Regions from separate parts of the Pantoea sp. X-Soil-ISGK-421 genome, predicted to be linked through region 1. Evidence: predicted binding sites of a transcription regulator. Region 1 holds the regulator's gene; each other region holds the start of a gene.
What was found. Region 1 encodes CRP, which controls carbon source genes, mostly activating them, when cyclic AMP is high. Its sites were predicted from a motif close to ATGTGANNNNNNTCACAT; they were not measured.

Region 1 (5,186 bases):
CAGCATCACGGCGAAACGAGCGGCGGTGCGTAACGCGGAAGATTTGAACGACAGATAACTGCGCAACGCCGGCAACAGCGGCAAACGGCGCTGGCGATCGGCCATCAGGTCACGTGTGTAGAGTGGCTTCTGCGTGCGCAACACGCGGGCGATGCGACTGAAGTGATACAGGCAGAAGTTGCCGACCGGATTATCCGGATGCTGGCGCGCAATTTTCTCCAGCGCGCCGAGCTGTTTCTCCATGTGAAAACGATCGGGTAATTGATGGTAGAGGATCGCATCGGCCAGCACGCGCAGCCGGGCTGAGATGATTTTGGCGTTCCAGCGAATCACCGCTTCGGCGTGGCTCTCCTCCACGAGCTTTTGCACCTCTTCGGGCTGATGCAAACTCACCGAGATGTGTTCCTGTAAATCCAGCGCCACCTGAAAAGCGCGTGTCAGACGTTTGTGGCTGTTATCACGGCTGGCCGACAACATGTGCATTTGCTGGTAGCAGGTCGTGATGAGATCGACCGCCTTTTGCTGGCGTGCCAGCAGGGGGGGCAGCGCTTTTTCCGGATCGGTCAACTGCGTCAGTAAGGTGTATTTGGCATCGCAATAATCGGCCAGCTCACGGAACAGCAGGCTAAGCGATTCGCGCATCGGCTGCTCTTTCCACAGCCAGAACCAGAACCAGTTGAACAAGCCGTACCACAGCGTGCCGCCTATGTAGAGCAGCGGCGGCACCCACATCGGCATGCGTCCCACTAAACTGAGCGTAAAGATGGCGGCGATTAACGTCGCGGGGAGCAGGCGCGCATGCAGTGGGCCGATTTCACCGGTCACGCCAATCAGCAGCGGCAGCGCCAGCAAAATCAGCGGCAGCGGAATTTGGTACGCGGTGAGGATTTGCATCAGGAAACTGCCGGTGGCAAACAGCGAACCCCCTACAATCAGGCGTTTGAAGAAGCGTTTGTGCGGCGTATCCAGCCCCGCCATATTGCAACAGGCAGGCACTAACGAGAACAGCAGACCTTTTTGCAGATCGCCAAACAGCCAGCCGAGAGCCACAGGCAGGCACAGCACCAGCGTTTGCCGCAGCGCATAGTTAACTTCAGGATGATAGATGATTCGGCGCCACATCAGCTCATCGCAAATAGAAACGGCGCGATGTTGCCATCACGCCGTGGGTGAGAAGAAATTAGCGGGTGCCGTAAACGACGATGGTTTTACCGTGTGCGGAGATCAGATTCTGATCTTCCAGCATTTTCAGGATACGACCCACGGTTTCGCGTGAGCAGCCCACGATCTGACCAATCTCCTGACGGGTGATTTTGATTTGCATCCCGTCCGGGTGAGTCATCGCATCTGGCTGTTTGGCCAGATTTAGCAGCGTTTGCGCGATACGTCCGGTCACATCGAGGAAGGCAAGGTTGCCCACTTTCTCAGATGTCACTTGCAGACGACGCGCCATTTGCGACGAAAGTCGCATTAAAATATCCGGGTTTACCTGAATCAGCTGACGGAATTTTTTGTATGAAATTTCAGCCACTTCGCAGGCAGACTTCGCACGCACCCAAGCACTGCGTTCCTGGCCTTCTTCGAAAAGACCGAGTTCGCCGATAAAATCTCCCTGATTGAGATAGGAGAGAATCATCTCTTTGCCTTCTTCATCTTTAATCAGTACCGCTACGGAACCTTTCACGATGTAGTACAGCGTTTCCGCTTTCTCACCCTGATGGATGAGCGTGCTTTTGGATGGATATTTGTGAATATGGCAATGGGACAGGAACCATTCGAGTGTAGGGTCTGTTTGCGGTTTGCCGAGAACCATTCGCTATTATCCTCTGTTGTAATCGTGCCCAAAATACAGGGGGCATTTTTCCCTGTCAGGCGGTTTAATCGTCGAGCGTTTCCAGTAAAGGAAAAATTATTCCGGGTGGACTCTTAAGCTACGCTTTTGATTCTTCCCGCCTTCGTCTGTAATGACGAAAATATTTTCAGCACTGTTTGTAGCACAGCTTTAGCGAGCTGTCTTGTGTTGTCTCGCTTCAGCAGAAGGGGGATTACTCTGGATTGCTGTTTGTCAGGTGAAAGCGTACTCTGGCGGCAAAACCGCCTCTTCAGGAGAAAGAATAATGCAGGCACGAGTGAAATGGGTGGAAGGTTTGACCTTTCTCGGAGAATCCTCATCCGGCCATCAGGTATTAATGGACGGTAATTCCGGTGATAAAGCGCCAAGTCCAATGGAGATGGTGCTGATGGCGGCGGGCGGTTGTAGCGCTATTGATGTGGTGTCGATCCTGCAAAAAGGGCGCAGCGATGTCGCCGATTGCGAAGTGAAACTCACTTCAGAACGTCGGGAAGAAGCGCCACGTATTTTTACCCACATCAATCTCCACTTCATCGTCAGCGGCAAAGCGTTGAGCGACAAGGCGGTTTCACGCGCTGTTGATTTGTCAGCGGAAAAATATTGCTCGGTGGCGATCATGCTGGGCAAAGGCGTGGAAATTACGCATAGCTACGAAGTGATCGCGCTTTAATGCTGGCAGGTGCGCATTAATGCGCACCCTACAAAACGCTCTCATTTCGTAGGGTCGCCATTCATGGCGACCAATGACACTCACTCAATCCGCTTCCCTTCAATGAGTCGCTGCACCAGCGGTAGCATAATCAGCTCCATCGCCAGTCCCATTTTTCCGCCCGGCACCACCAGCGTATTGATGTGGGAGATAAACGATCCCTGAATCATCGACAGGAGATAGGGGAACGCGATGCCTTCCAGACCGCGGAAATGAATCACTACGAAACTTTCGTCGAGCGACGGAATTTCGCGTGCCGCAAATGGGTTGGACGTATCAACGGTTGGCACACGCTGGAAGTTAATGTGGGTGCGTGAGAACTGTGGCGTGATGAAGTTGATGTAATCCTCCATCGAACGCACCACCGAATCCATCACCGCCTCACGCGAATGACCGCGCTCGCCCGTGTCGCGCACCAGCTTCTGAATCCACTCAAGATTAACAATCGGGACTACGCCAACCAGCAAATCGACATGCTCTGCGACATTTTGCTGCTGCGTGACCACGCCGCCGTGCAAGCCTTCATAGAACAGCACATCAGTGTTCTCCGGCAGCGGTTGCCAGGGGGTGAAAGTGCCCGGCACCTGATTCCACGGCACGGCTTCGTCGTATGTGTGCAAATATTTACGCGATTCGCCCAAACCGGTTTGGCCGTAATGCCTGAACGTCTGCTCAAGCAAGCCGAAGTCGTTGGCTTCCGGGCCGAAGTAACTGATATGGCGACCCAGATCGCGCGCCTTGCGGATCGCCATGTCCATTTCCGGACGCGTGAAGCGATGGAAACTGTCGCCTTCTACTTCCGCTGCATGCAAATTCAGCTGCTGGAAAATCTTACGGAAGGCAAGGCTGGTGGTAGTGGTTCCGGCGCCGCTGGAACCGGTAACGGCAATAATTGGATGCCTGGCTGACATAACAGAGCTCCCTGTGAGGTCCGGCGATGAGCATTGTTACCACGAATTGCCGCGGGGTGCATCAGCCGCGGAATTCACCTTTTGGCATGATATTGATGGATTCATGCAGTTCCGACCACACCAGCACCACATCGCCACGCTCCAGCTGGCGGCGCACGTCGGCAACTTTTTGCAGTAAACTGCGTTCCTGCTCGCCATAATCAGTACCTTCGCGTAACACAAAGGTTTCAATCAGGTTTTCCAGCGTGTCCGCTTCGAGTTCTTGCCAGGGAATAATCACAATTACACATCCAGATACGTTGAGAGCCAATCGGGTACGCGCTGTTCCAGCCACATTTTCGGTTTAAGCAAGGTGCCGCCGACAAAGCCAACGTGGCCGCCTTGCTGCGTCAGTTGATACTGAATCGATGCTGAAAGCTGGTCAGGTTGCGGAATAACCGCATCGGTCATAAAGGGATCGTCTTGCGCATGAATAATCAGCAGCGGTTTACGCACGCCGGTCAGCAGCGGCATCGCGCTGGCACGTTGATAATAGTCGTTCGCGTCAATAAAACCGTGCGCACGTGCGGTTATCGCATCATCAAATTCGCGTAAGCGGCGAAAAGCGCGCAGTTGGGCGAGATCGACCGGCAACGTGCCGGGCCAGGCGTGTAATTTACGCGTGGCGTTTTTCTTCAGCCGCGTCAGCAAATAGTGCTGATAGAAACGCGAGAAGCCGACATCCAGTTTGGTGCTGCATGGCTCGAGCGCCAGCGGCGCCGAGATGGCAATGGCCGCATCAATCGGTACATCGTGACCTTGCTGACCCAGCAGGCAAGCGAGCATGTTGCCGCCCAGGGATACGCCGACGGCGGCGGTTGGCACGGTGCCCCATTCGCGCTGCAGCCAGTTAAGAAAGTAGGTTGCGTCTTCGGTTTCACCGGAGTGATAGATGCGCTTTAAGCGGTTCGGTTCGCCGCTGCAGCCGCGGAAGTGCATTACCACCGCCAGCCAGCCACGCGCTTGACACGCCTGCATCAGGCCGTGCGCGTAGGGACTGCGAAAGCTGCCTTCCAGACCGTGAAACATCACCATGCGCGGCTTATGACGCGCCTGCGCCGGGTCTTCACTCCACGCTAAATCAACAAAATCGCCGTCCGGCAGGTCAAGACGCTGCCAGTGCGGACGTAAGGTAACGCGGCGACGTAGAATGCGCGGCAGCAGCGTTTGCAGATGCGCGTTAGTGAATCCGCGCAGTGGTTTAAAGCGCTCGCCGCTGGGGCGATCAAAATAGCTTGGGTAAAGGCTTGTCTGATGCATAAGTCGCTGATAGCTTCGATGGGTTGTTCGCTTTACTGGGTGAGGAGCACCCGAATATACATGGAACTGAGTCTTTTTTTATCAATGTTAGGTTTTCTCTGGGTCGCGGCCATCACGCCCGGGCCCAATAATATGTTACTTACGGCCTCGGGTGCTAATTTTGGCTTCCTGCGCACCCTTCCGCTGCTCATTGGTATCATGATCGGCATGCAAGTCATGTTGCTGATGGTGGCATTTGGCATTGGCGGTCTTATCCTGCTTTATCCTTCACTGCATCTGATCCTGAAAATTGCCGGTAGCCTTTATCTCCTGTGGCTGGCGTGGAAAATCGCCACCGCCGAGTATGAAAAGCTGGAAACCGATGAGGTTACGGTGAAGCAAATGCCGTTCTGGCAAGGCGGTTTGCTGCAGCTGA
Region 2 (5,186 bases), 1.7 Mb from region 1:
TCAATCTGGCTTATTGCTTTATCCGCCTGGCAGTGAAAAGCGACCTCTCTGTACGTCGTGATTTCTCGGTTGCCAAACCGATGTTACTCGCCAATATCGCCTTTGCCGTGCTAGGCGGCACCATGTGGTATTTGCAGTTCTTCTTCTATGCCTGGGGACACGCCAAAATCCCGGCACAGTATGATTTCATCAGCTGGATGCTGCATATGAGCCTTTACGTGCTGTGCGGTGGTTTGGTTGGCCTGGTGATGAAAGAGTGGAAGTCGGCGGGTCAACGTCCGGTACGCGTTCTTTCTCTGGGTTGTGTGGTAATCATCATTGCCGCCAATATCGTTGGATTAGGCATGGCGGCCTGATGAAAAGCCTGGCGCTGCTGCTGTGCGTCAGGCTTTGACCTTTTCAGTTGAGGGTTCACGATGCGGCAGGAAACGCTGCCGCCACGCACTGGGTGTCAACCCGGTTTCCCGCGTAAACACCACCGAAAAATAGTTACTGTCATCAAAGCCACAACGTGCGGCCACTTCACTGATTAAGCAATCCTGCGTGCGTAGTAAATACTTAGCCTGGCACAGCTGTAACTGCCGCAAATAATGCCCCACGGTCATGCCGGTTTGCTGGCGAAACAGTTGTTTTAACGCCCGCTCGCTCAACTGATTCTGTTGGCAAAATACGGCCAAATCGAATGGACGGCTGATGGCGCCTTGCAGCGCCGACATCAGCAGATCCAGCTGCTCACCTTCAGGCAATGCCCAGGGTCGATCGGCCGCATAACCGTGACGGCGTAAAATTAGCGCAAGTTGCAAAAACAGCGCTTCGGAGAGTTGGATTGATAACGAATCACTTTTGCGGCTTTCGCGCTCCAACTGGCTAATCACGCCACGCGCCAACGCCATGCCGCGCGTGGTCAAACGCCAGCAGCCTGGCGAATCATCTTCTTGCGGTGGCAATAATTGGCTCCAGTCGAGGCTAAGACGGAAACGATCACGACAGTAAAGAATGTTATCCAGCGCCAAATCGTTGACGCTGTCGTAGCTGTGGCAGTCGTTATCGTGAAGGTAAAAAACGTCGCCGCAGGTAATCAACCATGGACGATCGTTTAATACATGCAGACCGTTGCCACGCCAGACGATAACGATTTCACTAAATTCATGGCGGTGCGGAGGGAAGGAGGGTTGCGGCATACGCTCGGCCACCGCAATCGGCAAATTGGTGGCCGGGAAATAGTCTTCGCGCGTTAAAATCAGCGACATGAGGAAACGCTCCAGTTATAGCATCTGCTGGCGCTCCGCTCTGGGCGCGCAGCCAAATTCTCGCCTGAACAGCGTGGAAAAGTGGTTACTGTCACCAAATCCACACTGATAGGCGATGTCTGTTATGCGCATATCGCTATGGCGCAGTAAATGCCGCGCCTGTAACAGGCGAAGCCGATTAAGGTAACGCTGCGGTGTATTGCCGGTTTGCTGCTTCATCTGGCGGTGCAGGGTGCGCAGCGACAATGAAAAACGATCGGCTAATGCATCCCACACAATCTCTTCACTGTAGTGCTCATTGAGCCAGTCGAGCAACCGATGCAAGCGTGCTTCCTGATCCTGAGATTGATCGTTGTGAGCCGCTTCGCGCAACAACACCAGCAGTTGCAGAAAAAGCTGCTCCTGACGTGCGTGACGTTCCAGTGACCACAACTCATGCTGCTTCATCTGCGTAACGATTTGCAGCGCCTGCGCCATCACTTTGTGATTAATGCGCCAGTGCGAAGCGTAATGGTCCTGTTCTTCGCGCGGCAATAGATCCTGCAAACCCGAAAGAAAACGGAATGCTGACGGACTGCGATACAACACATTGGTCAGACACAAATTTTCCGTTTGTTCATATAGGTGGCGATCGTGATCGCGTACGAAGCACACGCATCCCGCAGATAAGGCTTGCGGCTGACCGTTAAACACATGAATACCTGAACCTTGTTCAACCAACACAATTTCATGGAAATCATGATGGTGCTCGGGGAATGCCTGCTGCGGCACACGCGGTTCAATGGCGATGGCGTAATTCCCTTCAGGGAAGAAATCTGCGCTATGTAGAACGGTCATGATTCGCCTCTTGATTAACTTTACCGTTGCCGAGTCTACGCAGGCGCCAAGCACCTTACCTTGAATTTTCACCTTAGTGACGCAGGAAAATGGCTAATTTTTCAAGATCTCACCAGCGTTTAACGGAAATGCGGCAAGGCTCACAACTCTCTCCTTGTGTGGTTCTGTGAGCTTTCTCACGAACTTCTTTGTCAGTCTGCCAGCGACTATTACGCACTGGCAGTTAGGGGAAGGTGGCTAAAAGCAGAGATTTCTAATCTGTAGCCATCTCATCACAGGAAGAACACGCCATGAGTATGCGTAACATTGTTGCCATTGATTTAGGCGCATCCAGCGGGCGCGTGATGCTCGCACAATGGAGTTCAGCGAATCAGCAGATCAGCCTGCGTGAAGTTCGTCGCTTCACCAATCAGCGCGTGCGCCGTGCAGATTATGATTGTTGGGATTTAGACCGGCTGGAGCAGGAAATTCGTTTGGGGCTGGCCCAGCTAGATGATGAAGGCATTTTGCCGGACAGTATCGGCATCGATACCTGGGGCGTCGATTTGGTCTTACTGGATGCTAACGGCGAGCGTGTCGGCGAAGCGGTGAGCTATCGCGACAAGCGCACAGAAGGACACATGGCTCAGGCCATTAACGACCTCGGCAAAGGTGCTATCTATCAGCGCACCGGCATTCAATTCTTGCCTTTCAACACGCTTTATCAATTGCACGCCCTCCATCAACAGCAACCAGATTGGCAGGCGCAGGTGCAGTATGCGCTGATGATTCCAGACTATCTGCATTATCGCCTTACTGGCCAGATGAACTGGGAATACACCAACGCTACCACCACCCAGCTGCTTAATATCCATAGCGGTGAATGGGACAGTGATTTGCTCGCCTGGGCAGGTGTACCCGCAAAATGGTTCGGCAAACCGACCTCACCGGGCAATACGGTAGGTTACTGGACCAGCGCCAGCGGCAACAACATTCCGGTCATCGCGGTTGCCACGCACGACACCGCGAGCGCCGTTTTAGCAACCCCCTTAATGCAGGATGATGCCGCTTATCTCAGCTCTGGGACCTGGTCGCTAATGGGGATTGAGAGCCTGCAACCCTGCGTCAGCACTGCCGCGCTTAAAGCCAACATTACCAATGAAGGTGGGGCAGAAGGCTATCGCGTTCTCAAAAACATCATGGGATTGTGGCTGCTGCAACGTGTCTGCACCGAGCTGCAAATTACCGATCTCTGCGCGTTGATAGCAGAAGCGGCACAGGAAATTGCCTGTAATGCGCTTATAAACCCGAACCACAGCCGTTTTATCAATCCAGACAGCATGGTTCAGGAGATTCAAAACGCTTGCGCCGAACAGAATATGCCCATTCCGCAGACGCCTGCCGCGCTGGCGCGCACCATTTTTGACAGTTTGGCCTTGCTGTATCGCCAGGTGATGGGTGAACTCGGTCAACTGCGCGCCGCGCCGCTGCGCCAACTGCATGTGGTGGGCGGTGGCAGTCAGAATCCGCTGTTAAATCAATTATGTGCTGATGCCTGTCAACTGCCGGTATTGGCAGGACCGATTGAAGCCTCGACGCTCGGTAACGTCGGCTGCCAGTTAATCGCCTTGGGCGAACTGCGTGACGTTAGCGATCTACGACGCTGCATTAGCCAAAACTTCCCGTTAGAAAAATTTGAACCGTTGAACAACAGCGCCTTTGCTGCCCATCAGGCACGCTTTGCGGCGCTAAGCCAACCTGCTAAGGAACTTGCATATGACTAAGCTGATTGAACAGGCCTTCGAACTGGCCAAACAACGCTACGCCGCAATTGGCGTGGATGTGGAACAGGTAATGGCGCAGCTGGATGGCATTCCGGTCTCGATGCACTGCTGGCAAGGCGATGACGTGCGTGGTTTTGAAAATCCGAACGGAGAACTGACCGGCGGTATTCAGGCCACTGGCAACTATCCGGGACGCGCCCGCAATGCCGATGAGCTGCGCGCTGATGTTGAAAAAGCGATGTCACTCATTCCAGGTGCAAAACGTCTTAACTTGCATGCAATTTATCTGGAGAGCGACAAGCCGGTCGATCGTGATGCGATTGAACCGAAACACTTCAGCAACTGGGTTGAATGGGCCAAAACCCATAAGCTAGGCCTTGATTTCAATCCAAGCTGCTTTTCACACCCGTTGAGCGCGGATGGCTTTACGCTATCACATGCCGACAAAGGCATTCGCCAGTTCTGGATCGATCACTGCAAGGCCAGCCGCCGTATCTCAGCACATTTTGGTGAGCAGTTGGGCACCGCATCCGTCATGAATATCTGGGTGCCGGACGGTATGAAAGACCTCACAGTCGATCGACTGGGACCGCGCCAACGCCTGGCGAGTGCGCTTGATGACGTGATCAGTGAAAAACTCAATCCCGCGCATCATATCGATGCGGTTGAGAGCAAACTGTTTGGCATTGGTGCGGAAAGCTACACCGTGGGTTCCAATGAATTCTGCCTCGGTTATGCCAGCAGCCGCCAGACCGCACTGACTCTGGATGCCGGCCACTTCCACCCAACCGAAGTTATTTCCGACAAAATCTCCACGGCCATGCTCTATGTGCCTCGCCTGCTGCTGCACGTAAGCCGTCCGGTTCGCTGGGACAGCGATCACGTGGTGATTCTCGACGATGAAACACAAGCCATCGCCACCGAGATCGCGCGTCACAAACTGTTCGACAAGGTGCATATCGGCCTGGACTTCTTCGATGCGTCTATTAACCGCATCGCGGCCTGGGTAATTGGTACACGCAATGCCAAAAAAGCGCTGCTGCGTGCGCTGCTGGAACCCACCGATCAGTTACGCAAGCTTGAGAGCGAAGGGGATTACACCGGACGTCTGGCGATGCTGGAAGAACAAAAATCGTTGCCGTGGCAAGCGGTGTGGGAAGCCTGGTGTCTGCGCCACGATGTCCCTGCTGATGCCAGCTGGCTGAGCGAAGTCCGTCATTACGAACAACAAACACTGCGTCAACGTTAAGGGACACACCATGCAAAATATTCTCTCTTCCGCTTTTGTTCAGGGAATGGTTAAAGCGACCAGCGACATGTGGTTGAAGGGCTGGGA
Region 3 (5,186 bases), 3.3 Mb from region 1:
TAGCGTGGCGACCACGCCACAAAATCCGCCTGAGAAGTGTTTAATCCACTGCGGCAATGCGCCTTGCTCCAGCGCGCGCGCTTCCTGCTGCGCCAGCACCTCAGCAGAGGGCAACCCCATGCGCGATTCAGCATCGATGACCTCGCGGCCCAGCTTGAGTTGATAACCAAGACGATGCAGCTCTTCTGCCACCAGCGTGGCGGTACGGAACTCCAGCCAGCCCGATTCGGCAAAATGATGCAGATCGCGACGCCAGGTTTGCATCTGCGGGATGCGCGCGTTGACGAGGTCAGACAGGGTTTTCATCGGCATTTCCTTTGTGTTGGTTTTTTATGCATTCATCCGAATCTACACATTGGTTTTAGCGCGCATAAGATGCGAATATCTTGCTACTGATAAACAACGGTTATCACCAAACTATGTCTGCGAACCTCAAACTTCATCAGCTGCGCGCGTTTGTTGACGTGGCGCGTCAGGGCAGCATTCGCGCCGCCAGCCGTTTGTCCGGGCTTTCACAGCCTGCGCTGACCAAAGCAATTCAGGAACTGGAGCTGGCGCTGGGCGCACGCCTATTTGAGCGGCGTCAGCAGGGCGTTACGCTGACCGATATCGGTGATAACTTTTTTCAGCATGCCAACCTGGTGCTGGAAGAGTTGCGGGTGGCGCAGGAAGATATTCAGCAGCGGCTGGGATTAGCCGGTGGGCGCGTTAATATCGGCGTGGGCGGCAGCATTGCACGCACCGTCATGCCGCAGGTGATCAATCAGTTTCACCGCGAGTATCCGCTGGTGAAGGTGCGGATTGTTGAAGGTCAGCTGGTTTCGATGGTGCATGAGCTGCGCCAGGGCGAGCTGGATTTCACTATCAATACCTACGATAAAAATCATCTCGATCAGGAGTTAGTTTTTGAACGGCTGATGGAACGCGATTATCAGGTGGTGATGCGCAAAGGGCATCCACTGGCGCATGCCCGCACGCTGGCCGAGCTGCAGCATTGCGACTGGACGATGCCGACACCGCAGGGGAGCTATTATCGGCTGCTGCACGATCTGTTCGGCGAGCGAGGTATGGCGCCTAACATCATCGTTACCTGCGAGACCTTTATGGCTTGCACCAGCCTGGTAGCGCGGAGCGATTTTGTCAGCATTATTTCGCGCGACGTGATTGAAGACCCCACGCACGGCGGCCAGCTAATTTCTCTCGAACTTGATGAACCGCTGCCGAAAGCCACGTTCTATTTAATTCAACGCAAAGACACCGCGCTGACGCCGATGAGCGCCTATATGGCGCAACTGTTCCGTCGCTATTGTCAGCAAAGGTAAGAGTGCGGCCCGGCTCGCAACGGTATAAATAATGCACACTACACTTGCAACTGGCGTTCCCTTTTTGGAGTACAGACCATGCAAGTTACCCCGTATGTGTTCTACAGCGGCCGCTGTGAAGAGGCGATTGCTTTCTATCTTGCTGCCACCGACGGCGAGCTACTGTTTAAGATGACCTATGGCGACATGCCGGATGAGACGCCGGTGGAAGATGAAGGTTGCCTCTCGGGTGTGCACTTTTCGCCGGAGCAGATCATGCATGCCCATCTGCGCATCGGGCAGGGCGAAATTATGCTAAGTGACGGCGCGCCACAGGCGGCGTATGGCGGTTTTGCTGTGAGTTTATCGACGCCGGATGAAGCGCAAGGGAAGCGTTGGTTTGATGCGTTGTCGGCGGGCGGTGAAGTGACAAAAAGCTGGGCACCCACGTTCTGGGCCAATGGCTTTGGCATGCAAACCGATAAGTTCGGCGTGCCGTGGATGGTGAATGCGTATAAACCGCAGAGTTAAGAGGGTACGATTTGCGACAAGGTGCGCGTAAATGCATTGGCTTTCTTCACCGACCTTAAAACGGTGCGCATAAATGCGCACCCTACATTGTAGGGTCGCCATTAATGGCGACCGTTTAACCAACCGCACCCTCTAATGGCGACCGTTTAACCAATCGCACACTCTCATGGCGACCGTTTAACCAACCGCATCCTCTAATAGCGACCGTTTTACTCGATTAGAAGTTGTAACCCACCACCAGGTAGTAACCCCAGCCGGTTGATTTCACTTCAAATGGACCTTTGCCGAAGTTCAGCTCCTGGCCGTCAGCCCATTGGCCGCCGTTGTGGAAGTAACGCGCCACGGTGGAAACATGCCAGTGATCATAGTTCAGCGACAGTATGTGGCTGGACGCAATCGAGTTGCTGGTGCGTGAACGATCTGACTTGTCACGCAGATCCGAACCCCAGTCGAAGTTGGTGAAGCCGATGTAGCTCAGCTTGCCGCCCCACAGGTCGGTAATCGGTACAAAGTATTTCACCTTGAAGCGATAACCATCCCAGCTGTTCTCGTTCGCCGCACCGTAGTTTTCCCACTGGTATTTAGCGTAAACGTTCAGCGACAGGCCGATATCGCTGTGCGTATCGATGTCGGTGCCAAGACCCATGTACCAGGTGTTCTGACGGTTATCGCTGTTGCGACCCATGTCATAGATGTAGTTGTTGGCGAAATACCACTCTTTAAACGGACCAAAAGAGAGATCGGTGCCGGTCAGCTTATCGATAGAGAAACGTGGCTCAATTTCCATGAACATCGGCGAACCGTGGTCGAACACGCCGTTAGCGTTGCTGTTGCCCACGCCGAAGAAGTTGGTGAGATCGAGGTAGCCGTAGAAATCGAACCAATCCTTTTTGGCAAAGGCTTCATATTCGAGGTACACGTCGTTATTGAACTGAGGTCCAAAACGGGTGTGGTAACTGCCCACCACGTTAACGCTCTGATGCCACCAATCAGAAACGTATTGCGGATCGCTTTCTGCCGCTTGTGCTGTACCAGTTAAGCCACTGGCCAATAAAGCGCCTGCTATCAACGATTTATATTTCATTATTTTACCACATGCTTGTGATCGCCGGGCTGACGCCGCGATCGGGTGAAATCGATCCCAGGGATGGGCAGTGTGTTGTCGTATCCGGTCTGCAGCGCCAGATTTTCAAGTTTGCGTAATGTGCCTGTAACAGAGGCATAGAAAATAGATTTTGGTCACGTTTGTCAAAAAGTGTTGCAGTTTGATTCACTGGAAATGTGATCGTTATCACATAAATGCCGTGTGGCGAACGGAACCCCGCAACCGTTTACGTGTCGCGTACAGCTGGAAACGTGTTAGATGTGGGAAAAGGATGTAGCGGCGCGATTTATCGCGCGCCCTTTTGATGAGCACCGTTTCGCTGCAATAAGGCGCAATAAATTGCGCCGCAACGGCACGGTGTGAGTTATGGCAAGGTCACGCGCACCTGCAGGCCAGCAATCTGACCTTGTGGATCATGGCGGTTCGACAGCGCAACCTGCATCTGATGTTTCTGCGCCACGCTGCGCACTATCGACAACCCTAAACCGCTGCCTTGCGCCTGAACATCCGGCGAACGAGTAAAGCGGTCGAAGGCGCGCTCGATAAAGGATTCTGCCATGCCGGGCCCGTTATCCACGATATCCACCACGGTATGATTGCCGACGCGATGCAGCAGCACATCCACCAGACTGCCTTCCGGTGTATGCAGCATCGCATTGCCGATCAGGTTATCGAACAGGCTGCGCAGATCGGAGCGGCTGGCGTGCAGACGATAGTGCGTCGTGCCGTTGAAACCGATATCAATACCGCGCTTATCCGCCACCACCATCAGCTGCTCAATGCTCTCTTTCAGCAGATCGTCCAGCTCGATGCTTTCCACCGTGGCGACCACCGATTGATCTTCCTGACGTGAGATATTCAGTAGCTGCGTCACCAGATGGCGCGTACGCGTAACGCCCGCTTCCAGCTGATCGAACTGGCGGCTGGCTTCACCGGGTTGAATATGTTGCCGCAGGTTCTCCAGCTGCAAGGTTACTGCGGTGACCGGTGTGCGCAGTTCGTGCGCCGCATCCTCAAGGAACTGACGCTGTGATGACCAGGCCGCGCGCAGTTTATCCAGCAAAGCGTTGTAAGCCGCCACCAGCGGCAGCACTTCATCCGGCAAGCCATCGGGAGAAACCGTATGCGGATGCAGCGTTTCCTGCGCAGCGATATGACGTGAAGCCACGCGTAAATCGCGCGTAATGGCACGCACCACCAGCCATATGACCAGCAGTGAGAGCGGCATCATGAGCATCAACGGAATGATGGCCGACAGCGCCCGTTTTAGCATCAGGCTTTTCATGTAGCCGATGTTGTGCAGGACCTGAATATTCCCGATCTCACTGCCCAGCTCGCCGGGACGCGTGTATACGCGCCATTCGCAGTCATCTCCGCAGTCACCGACCTTGAGATCGTGCCAGCCTTTTTTCATTTGCAGCGGCGCGTGTAAATCAGGCCACGAGCTGGCGCGCAGTTTATTATTGGTATCCCATAACTGGACAATGTAGGTGCTTTTTAATTTTTCGGCATGCATCACCATCGGCATCAGGGCGGGCATACGCTGGCTAGTGGCCCACGCATCGGCAATCTTAGCGAGCTGATCGTCCTTCATGGTGCCCATCATATCGCCGTAGCAATGATAGAAATACCAGGTCACACCGCCAATCATGGCCAGATGCAGAATCACCAGCGTGGTGAGCAGTTTGTTACGCAGTGAGCGCATAAAGGTGAAAGGTTTCATATTGCCGGAACCCGCCAGCCGAGCCCGCGTACGTTGCGAATCACTTCGTTATCCAGTTTACGGCGCATACCGTGAATCAGCACATCAACCGCGTTGCTGCTGACTTCTTCGCCCCAGCCGTAAATGCGGTTTTCTAACTGTTCACGTGAAAGAATGGCGCCCGGTCGCTCCAGCAAGGCGTAGAGCAGGGCATATTCGCGTGCGGTAAGCTGTTCGCGTTGGCCTTTGTACAAGACTTCACGCGTCATGATGTCGATCTGCACATCGCCGCTGCCCAACAGGGAATCCGCCGCACCGTGGCGACGTCGGGTTATAGCTCGCATGCGTGCCAGTACCTCTTGCAGATCAAAGGGTTTCAGCAAATAGTCATCCGCGCCGCTGTCCAATCCCTGAATACGTTGCTGCACGGTATCGCGGGCGGTGAGCACCAGCACCGGCGTCATGTCGCCGCGCGTGCGTGCGCGACGCAGCACCTGCAGGCCATCTTCACGCGGCAAGCCGAGATCCAGCAACACGCAAGTATAAC
Region 4 (5,186 bases), 1.6 Mb from region 1:
GATGGCACGTTGGCGGCGAATACGGGTGAGACTGCGCTGGCTACAATTAAGGCAGCCAGCGTCTTGCGGAACGTTAGTTTCATCACCACTCCTTTACGCGAAAAAAATGGCGACCATGAAGAGATTTTGTCGCCAGCAACTTTTGGCACTTTATCGCAAATTGCTGATTGATATATAGCTATTTCCCCGCACGCTGTTTACCGTTATCTTGAGGCTGGATTCCCGGTCACATTTTTTACCTTCAGCGCCAGTAGGCCTTTGGCGGTATTGGAAACATTTCATAGAGGAACGTCATGTCGTCATACCATCCCCGTCCGCTGCGCGGCAAGCTGGACGCTGTCTGGCAACAATACGGGCAATCGGTGCTGGGCGCGCCGCTGCTGTGGTTTCCTGCACCTGCCGCAGATGCCGAAAGCGGGCTGATTATCGCAGGCTCGCACGGCGACGAGAATGCCGCCATTGCCACCTTATCGGGTGCCATGCGCACCTTGCCGGACGCGCTGCGCCGTCATCACGTTATTCTGGCGGTGAATCCCGATGGTTGTCAGCTGGGGCTGCGCGCAAACGCTAATGGCGTCGATCTCAACCGTAACTTTCCCGCCGCCAATTGGCAGAACGGCGATACGGTGTATCGCTGGAACAGTGAAGCGGATGAGCGCGATGTAGTGCTATCAACCGGGGCCAGTCCCTCATCGGAACCCGAGACCCGCGCACTGTGCCAGCTGATTCATCAGATAAAACCACGCTGGGTGGTTTCCTGGCACGAGCCGCTGGCCTGCATTGACGATCCGCATCACAGCGATTTAGCGCAGTGGCTGGCGCAGCAAACCGCGTTGCCGGTGGTGAGCAGCGTCGGTTATGCCACGCCAGGTTCGTTTGGGAGCTGGTGCGACGATCTCGGCCTGTTATGCATTACCGCCGAGATGCCGCCGATTTCGGTGGACGAAGCCACCGAAGTCTATCTGGAAGCGATGATCAATCTGCTGCGCTGGCAGCCCGCGGTTTAAGTAGGCCGTGCGAGAAATGTAAAGACGGTTCAACATCGGCAGCGAGCCAGGTTGGACCGTCGAGATCCGCAAATGTCGCCCGCTCCGTCAACGGTAACGCTGCACGAATCGCCCGCGAAGTGCAGAGCATGCAGCCGAGCATAATAGCGAATCCCTGCTGCTGCGCGGCCTCTGCGAGCGCCAGCGCTTCGGTTAATCCGCCGGTTTTATCCAGCTTAATATTCACCATCTCATAGCGCCCTTTCAGCTGGTTCAGACTCTCACGCGTATGACAGCTTTCATCCGCGCAGATGGGCAGCGGATGGATAAAGTTGCCCAGCGCGCTGTCTTCTGCGGCGGGCAGGGGCTGTTCCAGCATGGCGACATTGAGATCGGCCAGCAACTGACAGCGCGCCGCCAGGCCTTCGGCATGCCAGGATTCGTTGGCATCGACAATCAAGGTCGCGTCCGGTACTGCGCTGCGTATCGCCACTAAACGTTCGCTGATCAGGTGATCGTCCATTTTGATCTTCAATAAACGTGCGCCATGCTGCCATAGCGCCTGCGCGCTGCTGGCCATCGCGTCTGGCGTATCGATGCTGATGGTATGCGCAGTGACAATCTCATCGGCCAGTGGCACAGCGCATAATTGCACCAGACTTTTGCCCTGCTGCTGACGCTCCAGATCCCACAGAGCGCCGTCAATGGCGTTGCGTGCTGCGCCCGCGGGTAATGCCTGTTGCAGCGCTTCACGCGTCATCCCGCTTTGCAACGTGCTCAGCTGCGAGGCGATCTGCTTGAGTACCGACTCTTCGCTTTCACCGTAGCGCGCGTACGGTGTGGCTTCACCCACGCCTTTCACACCATCCTGCTCGATTTCCACCACCACGACATGCGCCTCGGTACGGCTGCCGCGTGAAATAACAAACGGCGAATGTAACGGCCAGGCTTCCGGATAACTCTTCACTGTTCTCATTATTTCTCCATAAATCCGTCGTTTAAATGCGAGCCAGCTCGATTATCGCCAGGATATGCGCTCGTAAACCCTTAAAAATTATGTCATAAACAAGCGCTATACCTTAAAAGTCAGATATTTCATCGTTAAAAAAGGAAATCGCATGTCTCAGACTGTTCACTTTCAGGGCAAACCAGTACCGGTTGCAGGCCACTTCCCACAAGTTGGCGAGCAGGCTAAACCTTTCAGCCTGGTCGCTAAAGATCTTGGCGATGTATCCCTTGCTAATTATGCAGGCAAACGTAAAGTTCTGAACATTTTCCCAAGCATTGATACTGGCGTGTGTGCGGCATCCGTGCGTAAGTTTAACGAACGCTCGGGTGAAGCGGATAACACGGTGGTGCTGTGCATCTCTTCCGACCTGCCTTTCGCGCAGTCACGCTTCTGCGGCGCCGAAAACGTCAGCAACGTGATCACCCTCTCTTCACTGCGTGGCGCTGAATTCAAGGAAAACTATGGCGTGGCGATTGTGGATGGCCCGCTGAAGGGCTTGACCGCGCGTGCTGTGGTGGTGCTGGATGAAAACGATAAAGTGATTTACAGCGAACTGGTAAACGAAATTACCGAAGAACCTAACTACGATGCGGCACTGGCTGCGCTGAAGTAATTTTCGCCTGACTGAAAAGCCCGTCATGTAGATCAAACAGTAAGCACCGAATGATTCATTCTTCGGTGCTTTTTTATGGCGCCATCAATAACGCTCTCTTTTTAAGCCATTGATTAATCATCATACGTAGCATCTCCTCCCGCCAGGTTTCATTTTAGCTGTGATTCTTGTTACCCGTATCACATTAATTAAAAAACATAAAACCCGTAACAAATCCCGCAATTGTTCCTATCCGGTTCGCTACCTATAACTAACCGCTAATTGCCCTTAAGCGATTCAAAGTCCGGCGGGAGTCTTTATGCAAGCAAGCTTAACGATTAAAGAAAAGTTCAGTTATGGTCTGGGCGATATGGCCAGCCATATTGCCATTGATAACGTCATTATTTTTCTCACCTTTTACTACACCGATGTGGTGGGTTTGCCCGCAATCTTTGTCGGCACGCTGTTTTTGCTGGCACGCGTTGCTGATGCGGTGATCGATCCGGCGATGGGCATGGTTGCCGACCGAACCCGTTCACGCTGGGGTAAATTCCGTCCCTGGTTATTGATGCTGGCGGTGCCATTCGGCGCCAGTTGCATGCTGATTTATGCCGTGCCGGAAAGTCTGTCACTCACTGGAAAAATGATCTACGCCGCTGTGACCTACAGCCTGATGATGCTGATGTATACCGCCATTAATATTCCTTACTGCTCGATGGGGGCGATTATCACCGCCGATGATAATCAGCGTATATCTCTGCAATCATGGCGCTTCTTCCTTGCCACGCTGGGCGGCGCCATGTCCACTTTCCTGATGATCCCGCTCGCCACCTGGCTGGGGGGCGGCAATAAACTGGACGGTTACTTCGCAGCAATGTCGATTATGGCGACACTGGCAACCCTGCTGTTTTTTATCTGCTTCCTCAATACCCGCGAACGTATCAATGCCCCCGCTAACCACGGCAACTTTCTTGCCGATTTGCGCGATTTGTTGCGTAACGACCAGTGGCGCGTTGTGGCATTACTGGTGTTCTGCAATATCTCGTTCGGTGTGGTACGGCTCGGCGCAATGATGTACTACGTCACATATTTCCTTGGCAATGCCAGCTTCTTCATGTGGCTGCTGGCCGCACATATCATTGGCAAGAGCGTCGGAAGCGTGTTGGCTAAGCTGCTGACTCGCCGCTTAAATAAAATCACCGCCTTTACCCTCAGCGCTATCACTGCCGGCGTGTTAAGTATCAGCATTGTGTTCCTGCCTCAATCGCTGGCGCTGTTGGTCGGCATGACGTTTATCGTCTCCAGCTTCTATCAGGTCACTACCACGCTGATGTGGGTAATGATGGCCGACGTGGTGGATTACGGTGAATATCGTCAAGGGAAGCGCCTCGATGGCACCGTCTTCTCCACGTTGCTGGCCGTATTAAAAATGGGCATGGCCATCAGCGGCGCGATTGTTGGCTGGACGCTCGGTTTGAGCGGTTACGTTGCTCAGGCACCGCATCAGCAGCCCGCCGCCATGATGGCCATTGTGGCGCTGTTTTCGGTGGTTCCCGGCGTGCTGTCGCTGTTAAGCGCGCTGGCAATGCGCGGTTACAAACTTAACGATGCCACCATGCGCACCATCAATCAGAACAAGATGTCAGCCCAACCGGCTGCAACTGCCTCCACCCTTTTACAACCACAGGAGTTGTCATGAGTGAATTACGCGCCGAATCCCAGCGTATTATCTGGACATTTGACCGTCAGACGCTGGTCATCGAACCCTGGGGCGCGCATAGCCTGCGAGTACGAGCCACCTGTCAGCCCGACCTGATTGATCATGACTGGGCGTTGCTATCGCCTGCTGCTTGCGAGGTAGAGATTCAGCGCGATCATGAATCGCTCAGCTTACGTAACGGCAATATCACCGCCACCTTGAATATTCGCGGCCAGCTGGCTTTTTATAATCAGCGCGGGGAGTTGCTGCTGGAGGAGTTCTGGCGTCAGCGCAGCACCGTGGGTATTGGTGCCAGCGAAAAGAGTCAGGACAAATACATCAGCGCCCTGAAGCTGGATGCGCGTGCCTTTCGGCCGATTCCAGGTGGTAAATACCAGCTCAGCGTGCGCTTTGAAGCGCGGGCGGAAGAGAAAATCTATGGAATGGGCCAGTATCAGCAGGATTGCCTCGACCTGAAAGGCTGCACGCTTGAGCTGGCACAGCGTAACTCGCAGGCCAGCGTGCCGTTTATGGTTTCTAACCTTGGCTATGGCCTGCTGTGGCATAACCCGGCCATCGGCGAAGTGACGTTTGGTAAAAACGGCACCCGCTGGCAGGCCGAGGTGACCGATCAGATGGATTACTGGATCACCGCAGGCGACACACCGGCGGAGATTTTGCGCCAATATGGTCGCGCCACCGGTACAGCACCAATGATGCCCGCGTTCGCTACCGGCTTCTGGCAATGCAAATTGCGCTATCGCACCCAGCAGGAAGTGTTGGAGGTGGCGCGTGAATATCGCCGCTTGCAGCTGCCGCTCTCGGTGATTGTCATCGACTTTTTCCACTGGCCAAATCAGGGAACCTGGTGTTTCGACGCACGCGACTGGCCGGATCCCC

Region 2: rhaB (rhamnulokinase) is a predicted target of CRP. The motif match lies at 2,216-2,233, and genes of this name have one in related genera.
Region 3: AC6I8K_RS01990 (nucleoside-specific channel-forming protein Tsx) is a predicted target of CRP. The motif match lies at 3,112-3,129, and genes of this name have one in related genera.
Region 4: AC6I8K_RS09915 (glycoside-pentoside-hexuronide (GPH):cation symporter) is a predicted target of CRP. The motif match lies at 2,776-2,793, and genes of this name have one in related genera.

Annotation. Positions count from the first base shown of each region.
Region 1 is NZ_AP035979.1:3,730,406-3,735,591, reverse strand. It holds gene AC6I8K_RS17325 (YccS/YhfK family putative transporter) at 1-1,122, opposite strand, end outside; gene crp (cAMP-activated global transcriptional regulator CRP) at 1,181-1,813, opposite strand; gene AC6I8K_RS17315 (OsmC family protein) at 2,118-2,522, shown strand; gene AC6I8K_RS17310 (phosphoribulokinase) at 2,603-3,472, opposite strand; gene AC6I8K_RS17305 (YheU family protein) at 3,534-3,752, opposite strand; gene AC6I8K_RS17300 (hydrolase) at 3,755-4,771, opposite strand; gene AC6I8K_RS17295 (LysE family translocator) at 4,832-5,186, shown strand, end outside.
Region 2 is NZ_AP035979.1:2,067,861-2,073,046, reverse strand. It holds gene rhaT (L-rhamnose/proton symporter RhaT) at 1-356, shown strand, start outside; gene rhaR (HTH-type transcriptional activator RhaR) at 384-1,250, opposite strand; gene rhaS (HTH-type transcriptional activator RhaS) at 1,266-2,087, opposite strand; gene rhaB (rhamnulokinase) at 2,378-3,850, shown strand; gene AC6I8K_RS09650 (L-rhamnose isomerase) at 3,843-5,099, shown strand; gene rhaD (rhamnulose-1-phosphate aldolase) at 5,110-5,186, shown strand, end outside.
Region 3 is NZ_AP035979.1:448,518-453,703, forward strand. It holds gene AC6I8K_RS01975 (amidohydrolase) at 1-306, opposite strand, end outside; gene AC6I8K_RS01980 (LysR family transcriptional regulator) at 420-1,322, shown strand; gene yjdN (VOC family metalloprotein YjdN) at 1,401-1,832, shown strand; gene AC6I8K_RS01990 (nucleoside-specific channel-forming protein Tsx) at 2,050-2,916, opposite strand; gene AC6I8K_RS01995 (sensor histidine kinase) at 3,302-4,660, opposite strand; gene AC6I8K_RS02000 (response regulator) at 4,657-5,186, opposite strand, start outside.
Region 4 is NZ_AP035979.1:2,127,379-2,132,564, forward strand. It holds gene AC6I8K_RS09895 (peptide ABC transporter substrate-binding protein) at 1-83, opposite strand, end outside; gene mpaA (murein tripeptide amidase MpaA) at 294-1,007, shown strand; gene ycjG (L-Ala-D/L-Glu epimerase) at 976-1,962, opposite strand; gene tpx (thiol peroxidase) at 2,105-2,608, shown strand; gene AC6I8K_RS09915 (glycoside-pentoside-hexuronide (GPH):cation symporter) at 2,907-4,286, shown strand; gene AC6I8K_RS09920 (glycoside hydrolase family 31 protein) at 4,283-5,186, shown strand, end outside.